2 regions of the Paenibacillus salivarius genome follow, and region 2 is predicted to be linked to the other one. Evidence: a T-box and tRNA genes for the amino acid it is inferred to sense, from the RefSeq annotation. Region 2 holds a T-box; the other holds one or more tRNA genes.
What was found. A T-box is a leader RNA that pairs with one kind of tRNA and senses whether it is charged. The one in region 2 lies ahead of ACSFXJ_RS06665 (valine--tRNA ligase), so its partner is inferred to be a tRNA-Val.
Positions count from the first base shown of each region.

Region 1: it encodes a tRNA-Val, which carries the amino acid that the T-box ahead of ACSFXJ_RS06665 (valine--tRNA ligase) is inferred to sense. The anticodon was not compared.

Region 1 covers NZ_CP195592.1:2,221,695-2,228,023, forward strand. Annotated here, with positions in the region: gene ACSFXJ_RS09885 (PIG-L deacetylase family protein) at 1-197, shown strand, start outside; gene ACSFXJ_RS09890 (phosphatase PAP2 family protein) at 219-821, shown strand; gene ACSFXJ_RS09895 (DoxX family membrane protein) at 855-1,397, opposite strand; gene ACSFXJ_RS09900 (DoxX family membrane protein) at 1,459-1,998, opposite strand; gene ACSFXJ_RS09905 (hypothetical protein) at 2,180-2,383, opposite strand; gene ACSFXJ_RS09910 (polysaccharide deacetylase family protein) at 2,474-3,238, opposite strand; tRNA gene ACSFXJ_RS09915 (tRNA-Val) at 3,408-3,480, shown strand; gene ACSFXJ_RS09920 (PIN-like domain-containing protein) at 3,847-5,148, shown strand; gene ACSFXJ_RS09925 (hypothetical protein) at 5,685-6,329, shown strand, end outside.
Region 2 covers NZ_CP195592.1:1,501,137-1,507,465, forward strand. Annotated here, with positions in the region: gene ACSFXJ_RS06655 (RluA family pseudouridine synthase) at 1-243, shown strand, start outside; gene ACSFXJ_RS06660 (LysM peptidoglycan-binding domain-containing protein) at 455-1,837, shown strand; T-box leader at 2,018-2,286, shown strand; gene ACSFXJ_RS06665 (valine--tRNA ligase) at 2,346-5,018, shown strand; gene ACSFXJ_RS06670 (bifunctional folylpolyglutamate synthase/dihydrofolate synthase) at 5,150-6,329, shown strand, end outside.

The DNA.
Region 1 (6,329 bases), 720 kb from region 2:
GAATGGGTACGTATGGGGCTGAATCTTCCAGCTTGTTGGTCATTGAAGAAGCGGGGAAATGGGATGTGAAACGCAGAGCGCTTGCAGCCCATGAATCGCAAATTTTAAGCATAGAGCGCGTTTTTGGCAAGCTCGGACCGGAAGTTCCGCCGAATCATCGGCTGGAGGCGTTTGAGCTTGCATGGGAGCGAGGATAACCGAAGGGGAGGAAACGGGTATTGAAAGGTTGGGTTACGGCCGCGGTCCTGGCTGTCTGCTTTGTCGTCTTAGGGATGGGCATACATACGGATGCGGTTAAGGAGATTGACTGGGCCGTCGGGGATTTTTTCTTTAACCTAAGAGCGGATGGGTTAAATCCGGCGGTTAAGGCGTTCTCGGGGCTTGGATCGACCATGGGTTATGTCATTATCTTTGTCATTGTATTGATCGGCGCATTATGGCTTCGCAAATGGAAGTCGGCCGTTTGGCTGACGGTCGGCCTGGTTGCCGGATGGCTTCTCAACAAAGGGCTGAAAGCCTTGTACCACCGGGAGCGCCCGGTATTGTGGGAGAATCTGGTGGAACCGGACGGGTTCAGCTTTCCGAGCGGCAATGCGATGGTCTCGGCAGCGTTTTACGGTCTGCTGGCCTTGATGCTATTGCGTTCGCGAAAAGGATGGGTTAGAAATTGCGGGATCCTGGCCATGATCGTCGTCGTCTTGATCGGAGTCAGCCGAATGTACTTGGGCGTGCACTTTGTAAGCGACATTGCGGGAGGCTTTTTGGCCGGAGGATGTGTCGCAGCCGTCTGCTACCAGTTATGGAGAAAAGCCGGGGAATGATCCCCGGCTTTTTTGCTTATAGGTGCTATTTCGTTATGCGGTATGTTTAACTTTCATTTTCGGATTCGGATTCGTACTTGCAACCGTTTCGTCCGCTTTGTTTTTGCGGAAAAGGTTCCGCAGATAAGGAAGAACGTAGCGGTCAAGTCCGATTTTACCGGCATTGGCGGCAGCGACGACGACAAGCACTTCAAGCAACAGCATTTGGGCGTTGGTGCTTACGGTTCCCGAGAAGAGGAACGCGGCGTTCATCACAAGTCCCATCAGGGCGGCGAAAGTAGTGAATGTGCCGAGCAAGAGTCCGAGACCGACCAGGAACTCGCCGTAAGGAACAAGGACGTTGAAGAGGTCTACGTTCGGAAGAGCGAAGTGCTCGAGGAATGCGGCCCACCAGCCTTGTACGGCGGGATGATCACCGGCACTGTTGGCGATTGCCCCGTTTAAAAATCCGGCGGCGTCGAATCCGCCCGTAATTTTGTGCCAGCCGGCCGTAATCCATTCGTAACCAAGGTAAATCCGAAGCACGGTAAGGAACCACATTGCGAATTTGTTTGTTCTGAGGAAATTGTTAAACATAGTTATCACTCCTATGGTTAGTTTTTTCTTTATAATGGTGATTCATTTCACAATTATTGAGTTAGGCAGTATGTTTCATTTTCATGTTCGGGTTTGGTGTGTCAGCAACCGTTTCGTCCGCTTTGTTTTTGCGGAAAAGGTTCCGCAGATAAGGAAGAACGTAGCGGTCAAGTCCGATTTTACCGGCATTGGCGGCAGCGACGACGACAAGCACTTCAAGCAGCAGCATTTGGGCGTTGGTGCTTACGGTTCCCGAGAAGAGGAACGCGGCGTTCATCACAAGTCCCATCAGGGCTGCGAAAGTGGTGAATGTGCCGAGCAAGAGTCCGAGACCGACCAGGAACTCGCCGTAAGGTACAAGGACGTTGAAGAGGTCTACGTTCGGAAGAGCGAAATGCTCGAGGAATGCGGCCCACCAGCCTTGTACGGCGGGATGATCACCGGCACTGTTGGCGATTGCCCCGTTTAAAAATCCGGCGGCGTCGAATCCGCCCGTAATTTTGTGCCATCCGGCCGTGATCCATTCGTAACCAAGGTAAATCCGAAGCACGGTAAGGAACCACATTGCGAATTTGTTTGTTCTGAGAAAGTTGTTAAACATATGTATCACTCCTATGGATTAGTTTTTGATTTGTTTTTGTTGGATGATCATCTTGATGTCTTTATTATAAGTGATAAATTTCACATGGTATGTGATTTAAATCACAGATGATTAAATTTTTATTATTAAATTTTTAAGAGCCTTTCGCTAAGGGGCGAGAGGCTCTCTTCATTGTTCTGTACTATCTATTTTTGCTGTTGTTACTTTGGCGGGACTCGGCTGTTTGATCTTGATGTGCGGCGGACTTTTCTTCATGGCCATTCAACATCTCATCAACGACATCCTCAATCATGTCCGTGGAAGATGTCGGATTTTTGGGAACCGGTATGGGATCGACACCAGGGCCGTAACCAAGGCCTTTATATTCTTCTTGTTCCTTTTTCATCTTTGATCCATCCTTTCCGCTGATCTATGTAAACCGATAACCTGCGGGAGTCATCATGAATCATCCGCAGGCCGATGGATTTTTGCGGTGTTAATGGCTGGCTTTAATATGGCCTTTCGGCGCGACTTTATGCGAAAGCAGCTCGGATACCGTGACAAAGGAAAAGCCCTGCTTTTTTAACTCCGGAAGAATGATTTCCAGAGCTTTTAAGGTTTGCGTGCTGTTGTGGACAAAATCATGCATCAGGACAATATCCCCGTTTCGCGTTTTATCCAACACCTTGCTCACAATTTTGTTAACCCCGGGCGCCTTCCAATCTTGAGTGTCCTGGTGCCAGGACCATAACACCATTTGCAGATGATGTTGTTTGGAGAGGGAAATAATACGATCGTTATAATACCCTCCGGGAGGACGGAAGAGGGCGGGCTGTTGACCTGTCGCCTTGAATATGGCCTCCTGGGCTTTCGCCAATTCTTTATCCATCCGGCTGGAGGAGATACCCCGAAATGAAGGATGGGAGAAGGAATGATTGGCGATTTCATGGCCTAATTTCAATTCTTGACGGACAATTTCCGGGTGCTCCTCAACTCGATTGCCGATCAGGAAGAAGGTTGCTTTTGCCTGGTACTTCTCCAAAATCTTCAATATTTCTACCGTTTGATGGGGATCAGGTCCGTCGTCGAACGTCAATGCAATATACTTCTGATCGGTGGGTACCTCCCATACGATGTCTCCCCGTTCTTCATAATATCTACGGTCCTTGAACTGGGAGGCCGGGTTAGCCTCGGCCCTTAATGACGGCAAAGTAATGGCGAAGGCAAGGGCCATCGCAAGTGCTGGTTTAAGTTTCAACATCGGTACAGCTTCCTCCAGTACATGTTGTCATCCCACCGGATGCCTGCGAACTCGGTATTTGCTTATTTTTGCTTCAAGACGATAAATTTATCCGGCAATTTTGAGAAAAAAGGATTGACAACTGCTTGCCCCCTTGGTAAGATATTTCTTGTACTCACCAATTTTATACGATCTGTTAGCTCAGCTGGGAGAGCACCATCTTGACAGGGTGGGGGTCAGTGGTTCGAGCCCACTACAGATCATAGCCGAGAGCCCTTGTGTAACAAGGGTTCTTTTCTTTTTGTCTGCATTGGTATCCACCTTGAAATAGGCATCTGGGGACAATTTGGGGACAAAACGAAGGTTTTATTCATTTGAATTTAGACGTTAAGTAACTACATTGAACTAAATTAGATTTTCTTGCAAATTTATCACATTTGCCCGGCCATTCCTCTTTAAAATGGGCTAATTCTTCCATATACCACTTTGGTGTGTCGTGCCACAAAAACATTTTATTGATATTGTCGATCATCGATCATCTAGCGAGCATTTTTTATAGTTATAGTTTTAAAAGGAATACTTAATTATATGTCGAATTGGTAATAATCGTCGGATAGTGGAGGGGAAAGATGAAATCATTATTCTCGGGGTTTTACACTCCAACTGAAGAGGAATTTAAACAGTTATGGAACGAATGCACATTCGTATTTGATGCAAATGCACTGCTTAACCTTTATAGGTATTCAAAGGAATCGAGAGATTTATTGTTTTTAGTGATGGAACTAATTAAGGACAGAATGTGGATTCCTCATCAAATTGCTTTAGAATATCATAAACATATGCTTGATGAAATACATAATCAAAAAATAGCGTATTCGAATATTTCTAACCAAGTGAAATCAGCAGTTACCACTATAGAAGCGTATCTTAAGGATCTTCGTCACTCGAACATAATGATTGAAAAAATAAGCGGTATTCTGAATGATGCGTACGATAAAATTGAACAGGAATTAGATTCTCAAAAATCGAGTCAACCTGACTTGGATCGCATTAGAGACAAAATAGACTTGATTTTTGATAACAAAATTGGACAGGAATATACTCAGGAAAAGCTTGATGAGATATATAAACAGGGTGCTTACAGATACGAGAATGATATTCCACCTGGCCACAAAGACAAAGGAAAAGGCACAAATTCAACCGTGAACAACGGACTCAAATATATAGATAAGTATGGAGATTTGATTTTTTGGCTACAGATTCTTGATAAATCAAAAGAGAAATCAGTCAAATCAGTAATCTTAATTACTGATGATAAAAAGGAAGACTGGGTTTATATAATTAAGGGAGAACGAAAAGGCCCACAACCAGAATTGGTACATGAATTTATGAGAGAAACTGGTGGAAAGCGGTTTTATTTGTACAACACTGAGCAATTTCTTAAATATGCAAATCGATTTTTGAAATTTCCAGACGAAACACTAGATACTACAGAAATTGATAAAGCAATAGAAAATGTGAAAACCACAAAGGAGTTACTAAACGAACTTCAGGGAGCAACAGTTGTTGACGTTGATATCTATAAAAAGGAAAAATATAGACAGAGAAAACTAACGTTGTTTGGATATATGGCTATTTTAAGAGTAAATGAAGAGGTATCTCCCCAGTTATTAGCTACAATTTTTATTAGCGATCTTACAAAATTAACTGGAGGAGATTTTGTGACTCTTAATGTATTTTCTAATGAGAAGGATGAAATTGTGGTACATTTCAGGTCATCTGAAATTTTAGATGAAGATATTGTTGAAAAAGTGAATAAAACTTTAACCAGTAATCAACTCTTATTGTCAAATAATGTTTTTAGGGTGCTAAAGCTATTTCCGACAGATAATAAGACTCAAAATTTTTTAAACATTCAAGATCTAGAATAGCTATCGAGCCTAATCCCTTATCGGATAGGCTCTTTTTTGTTTTACGAAAGAAGGAGAACAATTCGATTAATTTATACGATCGTATAGAAGAGATAAACGAAAATTCTGCTTGATAAACTCGAGGATCTTGGCAAAACAATTCAACTACTTGGCATAATTAAGTTGAAATGTACTTTTCGAATCGAAAAAATCGCAAAAGAGCCCCTGACATATTAGTCTGTAGGCTTTTTTGCATTTATGCTTAACAGAAGTCGTAACATGTTCGATTTCATTGGCAATCCTCGATTTTTGAACCGTTAACAAAGAAACAACCGGACACTATAGCCTTAGAAATATACGAGTACACGTTTGCCTCCTTCGAGTGTTTACAACTTCTACTAGGAACTATAGCGTATTGCTAAGTGTTTACGGGCGAGTATTTTTTGGTAACTAAGATCATAGTTTGATAAATAAAATAAATGTCGTGTTAATATAATCCCATTATTCATAAGTGGTGTATACTCTATAAGTAGGTAATACTAGGAAGGGTGTATCAATTGATAACGTTTATTTCTCGTGTTGAAAATCACCAAATACATAAGTTGTTGGATAATGGACTCGAACAAACAAAAAAGATCCTTCATATTGACAAACTGGATAATCAAGCAAAGGAAAGTGTGGAAAGAATCGAATATGTCTACCAACAAATCAATCATGCAATTAATAATTTCGATCAATTGTTAGTTCCTGTTAATACTCTCAATAACGGAGCAAATCAATTACAACATGTGAACAATTGTCTTGTGAACTTTTACAGCAATCGACAAATTTCTTATTTGAATGAAGCTAATAATTATCTGGACAACTTTTTACCACAAATCACCTTTTTGTTATCGCCAAACACACCCCAAGAGGTTGAAAATTTTAGAGATAGTATTAGTAGCTTCAGACGTTCAGTAGCTCAGCATGCAAGAAATTCAGAAGATCAGTTTAAGGAAATAGTTGACGAGAATAATACTTTGCGTAAAAGGATTACTGAGCTTAACAATCAAATTAATTCGGAAAAACAAAGAATTGATAATATAATTAATGGATTCCAGCAGCAAATATCTTCTTACCAGCAACAGTTTTCCCAAGCAGAAGATAAACGTCGGGAAACTTTCGTTCAAGTTATGGAGGAGCATAGGGATAAGTTCGATGAG
Region 2 (6,329 bases):
AGCCTTGTCCGGTTGATACTGGAGACGGGAAGGACTCACCAAATTCGCGTCCATTTAAGCCATGCCGGCCATCCGCTGATCGGCGACGCCCTTTATGGGGGAAACACGAAGCTTTTGCCTTATCAGGCGCTTCATGGGGAAAGCCTTGCTTTCCCGCATCCGTTGACGGGTGAGCAGATCCGGGTGGAGGATCCCTTGCCGGAAACATGGGACCTGGTCATAAAGAAATTGCGTACCTTTTAAGAATCCGCGCAGCTCAAGAAATCCGGGAGCGGGCGTCAAACGCAGGGACGTTGAACGAGGATCGATTCCCGTTGAACATCAAACCGCCATTCCGCCAAAAAGCAGGCATGCACTCTTTTTTCAAGCATATAGATAAAACGAGCGATGATTGGACCATGCATTTTACCGGATACGAAATCATGTTTGGATATGCTGAAAGGAGGTAACATTTTTGGCGGATCAATCCTATGGTCTGAGGTTCGATATTTATGAACGAGTACATTTGTCGGAGAATGTGGCCGGTATCGAAGAGCTGGAGGAAATTGAGCTGATCCCGAGAATTCAAGTCATTTCGGGGGACGAATATGCTTCTTTGCGCGGTCATCTGCTGCTTTCGGGTCTTTATCGCGGAGAGGGAGGCCCTCAGGAGCTGGAACACTGGATTCCGGTGGAAATCACGATTCCGCTTACCCGAGTCGGCAGACTCGAAGACATTGCGGTGGAGATCGAAAATTTCGATGTCGACCTGCTTAGTGCCCGCAGTCTGAACATAACGGGCGTGTTATCCTTAAAGGGCATCGAAACCTCATCGTTGACCACGGAAGCCGAAGAATGGAGAGACCGGGAACTGGTCGTCGCCCATGAGCCAGGAGCGGAGGCCGACCTGCGCGGGGATGAGGAGGCTGAACGGGAAGCCGAAACGGAGCGGCAGTCTTTTAACCCTTATAGCGTAGAGAACTTCGAGCGGAGTTATACCGAGCACTTCCGGGCATGGGAGCGCGAAGCCTTACCGGATTCGGATGCTGTGGAACCGATCGAATCCCAGCACAGGGACGAGCAGCAATCGGTACTTACATGGAACGATGCGTCATCGCCTTTGTTTGCCCAATCCGTTGCGGAGGACAAGGAGGGCGGTACGGAGGAGCAGAACGATATTCAGAGGGAGCCCGAACTGACTGAAGACGATGTACTGGAACAGGAATTGGCCGGCGTCATCAAGGCGGATGCCCGCCAGGACGTCACGGTCACGGAGATCGTTCTGGACGGAACGGCGGAAGAGAATAAGGACGGCCCGAGCAGGGAAGACGAGGTTTTGGCTCAAGTTTCGGAAGAAGCGTCCAATCAAACGGAGCAGGAGATTCCTGTATACGAAGCTTCTGTCGAATCGGAGAACGGGCAAACGGTTTTTGCCGAAGCGGAACCCGCCGATCAGGCCTCTGAAATCCGGCCGGAGGCTGAAGAAAAGAAGGAACTTAAAATTGCCCTTGGCAGTAAAAAGAGTGCGGACAGCAGTCAGGACAATCAGTTCGGCATCACCAAGCTGTTGTCCGCGCAACGGGTAGAATCGGAGAGCGCTCCCCACAAACCGGAGGAGACTGCGGTTCCCGCTGCAGTGGAGCAAGGCGACGGCGAGGAGGTACGCTGGAAGAGCCTGTTTATCGGCAATGCCCAGGAGCAGACGCCTTTCCGCAAAGTCAAACTGGTTATCGTTCAACGGGAAGAAACATTGGATGAAATTGCGGAGAGATATCAGCTCAGTTCCAGGGAACTGCAGCTTTACAACCGGCTGTCCGAGCAAAATTTGGCCGAAGGCCAGGTATTGTACATCCCCTGACAACGTTTTAAACTTCATCCGTTAAAGCTGCACGGAATATCGTGCGGCTTTTTTGATGATTGCGGAATTTATAAGAAAGAAGTTTTTCTTGCGCCAGGTTGACTCAGGTTTAGATTCAAGCTATTATGATAAAGATAAATGCTAAGATTACCCTAAAAGTACGTTTTCTAAAAAGCTGATTTAAAGACTTGGAATGGGAAGAGTAGGCAGTGAGCCCTTCAGAGAGCGGAATTGCAATGCTGGAAAATTCCGCAGGATGCAGCTGTACGAAGTCGCCCGGGAGTCGTCCGTTTGAACCGTAATTTTTTTCGTTATGTGTAGAACGGGCCGGCCGCAGCCGTTATCTGCATGAGTGTCGCAAGCTGGTTTTTCGGTTTCAGCGAAATCGGGAAAATGCAAGCCTGCGAAACAAAGGTGGTACCGCGAAAGTAAAGCCTTTCGTCCTTTGAGACGAGGGGCTTTTTGTGTTTTCTAGCCTAGTTTATTTTGTAACGGAGGTTTGAACCCAATGACAGAAAACCATGAGCAATCTTTGTCGGCGGAAATGCCGACCACGTACGACCCCAAAGCGGCGGAGCAGAAATGGTACCGCTATTGGATGGAAGGCGGCTTTTTCAAGGCGGGCCAAAAGCCGGACGCTAAGCCGTACACCATCGTTATTCCACCGCCCAACGTAACGGGGATGCTCCATTTGGGGCATGCGCTTGACTTTACTTTGCAGGATATTTTGATCCGCACGAAACGGATGCAGGGCTATGACGCGTTGTGGCTGCCCGGTACGGACCATGCGGGGATCGCCACCCAAACCAAGGTCGAACAAAAACTGCGTGAGCAAGGTAAATCGCGGTATGACCTGGGGCGCGAGAAATTTCTGGAACAGGTATGGGAATGGAAGGACCAATACGCGAAGACGATTCATCAGCAATGGGAGAAGATGGGCTTCTCGCTCGACTACTCGCGTGAGCGTTTCACGCTGGATGAGGGACTTTCCAAAGCGGTCCGCGAAGTGTTCGTCAAGCTTTACGAAAAAGGGCTCATTTATCGCGGCAAATATATCATCAACTGGGATCCTGCCGCCAGAACGGCCCTTTCCGATATCGAAGTAGAGTATAAGGAGGTCAATGGACACCTTTACCATCTTCAGTATCCGCTGAAGGACGGAAACGGGCACATTACCGTGGCGACGACCCGGCCTGAAACGATGCTCGGCGATACGGCGGTAGCCGTTCATCCCGAGGATGAGCGTTATAAGGACCTTATTGGCAAAATGCTTGTTCTGCCGATTACCGGCCGGGAAATCCCGGTCATTGCCGACGAATACGTCGATAAGGAATTCGGCAGCGGCGCGGTAAAAATCACCCCGGCCCACGACCCGAACGATTTTGAAGTCGGCTTGCGCCATGACCTGCCGCAAATCATCGTGATGGACGAGAGCGGCAAAATGAACAAGGAAGCGGGCAAATACCAAGGGTTGGACCGCAGTGAATGCCGCAAACAGATCGTCAAGGATTTGCAGGAGCTTGGCGTCTTGATCAAAATCGAAGATCATGTCCATCAAGTCGGACACAGCGAGCGGACCGGAGCGGTGATCGAGCCATATCTTTCGACGCAATGGTTCGTAAAGATGAAACCTCTCGCCGAAGCGGCGATTGACGCGCAAAAATCGGGTAAAGGCGTTAACTTCGTTCCAGACCGATTTGAAAAAATTTATTTGCATTGGATCGAAAATGTCCGTGACTGGTGCATTTCCCGCCAGTTGTGGTGGGGACATCGCATCCCGGCCTGGTACTCGGAAGAAACCGGGGAGATGGTCGTTGCTCGCGATGAGGCGGAAGCGCGGGCCAAACTCGGACGCGATGATCTTAAACAGGACGAGGACGTACTCGATACCTGGTTCAGTTCCGGCTTGTGGCCGTTCTCGACGCTCGGCTGGCCGGACGGAAATAGCGAGGATTTCAAAAAATACTTCCCGACGGATGTACTCGTGACCGGCTATGACATCATCTATTTCTGGGTTGCGCGCATGATTTTCACTTCGCTCGAGTTTACGGCCGAGCTACCGTTTAAAGATGTGCTGATCCACGGTTTGATCCGGGACAGCGAAGGACGCAAGATGTCCAAATCGCTCGGCAACGGTGTCGATCCGCTCGAAGTGATTGAAAAATACGGTGCCGACGCCATGCGTTACATGATCTCCACCAGCAGCACGCCGGGTCAGGATCTCCGGTTCCATTGGGAACGCGTCGAGCAGGCCCGCAACTTTGCGAACAAAATTTGGAACGCGTCCCGGTTTGCCTTGATGAACCTGGAAGGCTTCAGCGTAGACGATATCGATATCAGCGGCGATCTTGCCACGGCGGATCGCTGGATTCTTCATCGCTTCAACGAAACGGCACGGGAAGTGACCCGTCTGATCGATGCCTACGAATTCGGGGAAACCGGCCGTCAGCTGTATAACTTTATCTGGGACGATCTTTGCGACTGGTATATCGAATTTGCAAAATTGTCCTTGTATGGTGAAGATGCGGCGGCAAAACGTAAAACCCAGTCTGTTCTCGCCTATGTGCTTGATCGGACTTTGCGCCTGATCCATCCGTTCATGCCGTTTATTTCCGAGGAAATATGGCAGCACTTGCCGCATCGCGGGGAAACCATTACGCTTGCGGAATGGCCGACGTACGATGCTGCGCTGGAAGCTCCGGATGCGGTTCAGGAAATGAACCTGCTTGTCGACGTCATTCGTGCCGTACGGAATATTCGCGCCGAAGTAAACGTGCCGATGAGCAAAAAAATCGAGCTGCTTGTTAAGCCTGCATCCTCCGAGCTGCTTTCCATCGTGGAACGCAACGCCCATTATATCCGCAGATTCTGCAATACGTCCCAATACGAGGCTTCCCTTGAAGCATCCGTGCCGGACAAGGCGATGACCGCGGTGGTTACCGGGGCCGAGCTGTATTTGCCGCTTGCGGGCCTGATTGATATCAGCCAGGAAATCGCGCGGCTGGAAAAGGAACTCGACCATCTGAACAAAGAGGTCGAACGCGTGGAGAAGAAGCTCGCCAACGAAGGCTTTGTCGCCAAAGCGCCGGCGAAGGTCATCGAAGAGGAACGCGCCAAAATGGCCGATTATTCCGACAAACGCGATAAAGTTCTGGCCCGGATCAGTGAATTGAAAGGCTAGAAAGCTGTAATAGTATCCGGCTGCAAGCATGCCCCGGCAGGTTGAAAGGGGCTGGATTATGCGAGCAGCCGGATTCCTTGTTGTTTTCTATGACGATATCTGTATCCAACAATCAAATGAAGGTGAAAATCATGGGGGCAAATATTGAAGAAAACGGGGCCGCATTGAAAAACTACAACGAAGCGGTCGATTGGATCAATGCGCTCATTCCTTTCGGCATCCGTCCTGGTTTGGACCGGATCGAATTGCTGATGGAGCGTTTGGGAAATCCGCATCGGAGGCTGAAATTCATTCATGTCGCAGGAACGAACGGAAAAGGCTCTTCCTGCGCTTTTTTGACCCGTACGTTGCTGGAATGCGGGTATACGGTGGGTACATTCACCTCTCCTTACATCACGAAATTTACGAACAGATTTCAATATAACGGTGAGGATATCCCCGAGGATACCTTGCTTGAACTGACCAATCGGCTGATTCCGCTGGTTCGGGAAATCGCTGCCTCCGAGCTTGGTTCTCCGACCATGTTCGAGGTCAGTACGGCGATTGCCATTCTATATTTCGCCGAGGTTTGCTACCCGGATGTCGTAGTATGGGAGACAGGCCTTGGGGGAAGGATGGATGTTACCAACATCGTAACCCCGATCGTTTCTTTGATTACGAATATCGGATTTGACCACACTGACGTTCTCGGCGATACGATCGAACAAATCGCACGTGAAAAAGCGGGGATCATCAAGCCCGGCGTACCGGTCGTCAGCTGCGTGGAACAGCCCGAAGCGATTCAGGTTTTGAAAGATACGGCGGCGGATCGGAGCAGCACGCTTTATTTGCTGAATGAACATTTCACGTACGAGCGGCTCGAGGTCAGCGAAAAAGGCCAAGGCATATTGTTCCGCGGTCCTTTCCGGACTTTGGGGCTGAAGATGTCGATGCTGGGCGAACACCAGTGCAAAAATGCGGCGGGCGTTATGATGGTTCTCGAGGTGCTGCGGCAGTATATGGCTTTTGTGCTGGAGGACGAAAATGTGCGGCAAGGCTTTGAACGCACTTTTTGGGCAGGTCGGCTGGAACAGGTCGGGTCCGATCCACGCATCGTCCTCGACGGGGCCCATAATCCGGAGGGAGCGGAGATGCTTGCCCGGAGCCTTCCGGAAACTTTCCGGTACCGGAAACTTAATTTGATGATGGGGATGCTGGCCAACAAGCATCATCGCGAGTATTTGCAGCATATATTACCTATAGTGGATACACTTATACTGACCGAGCCCGATTTTCGCCGGAAACTGGAAGCGGAGTCGCTCTATGAGCTGG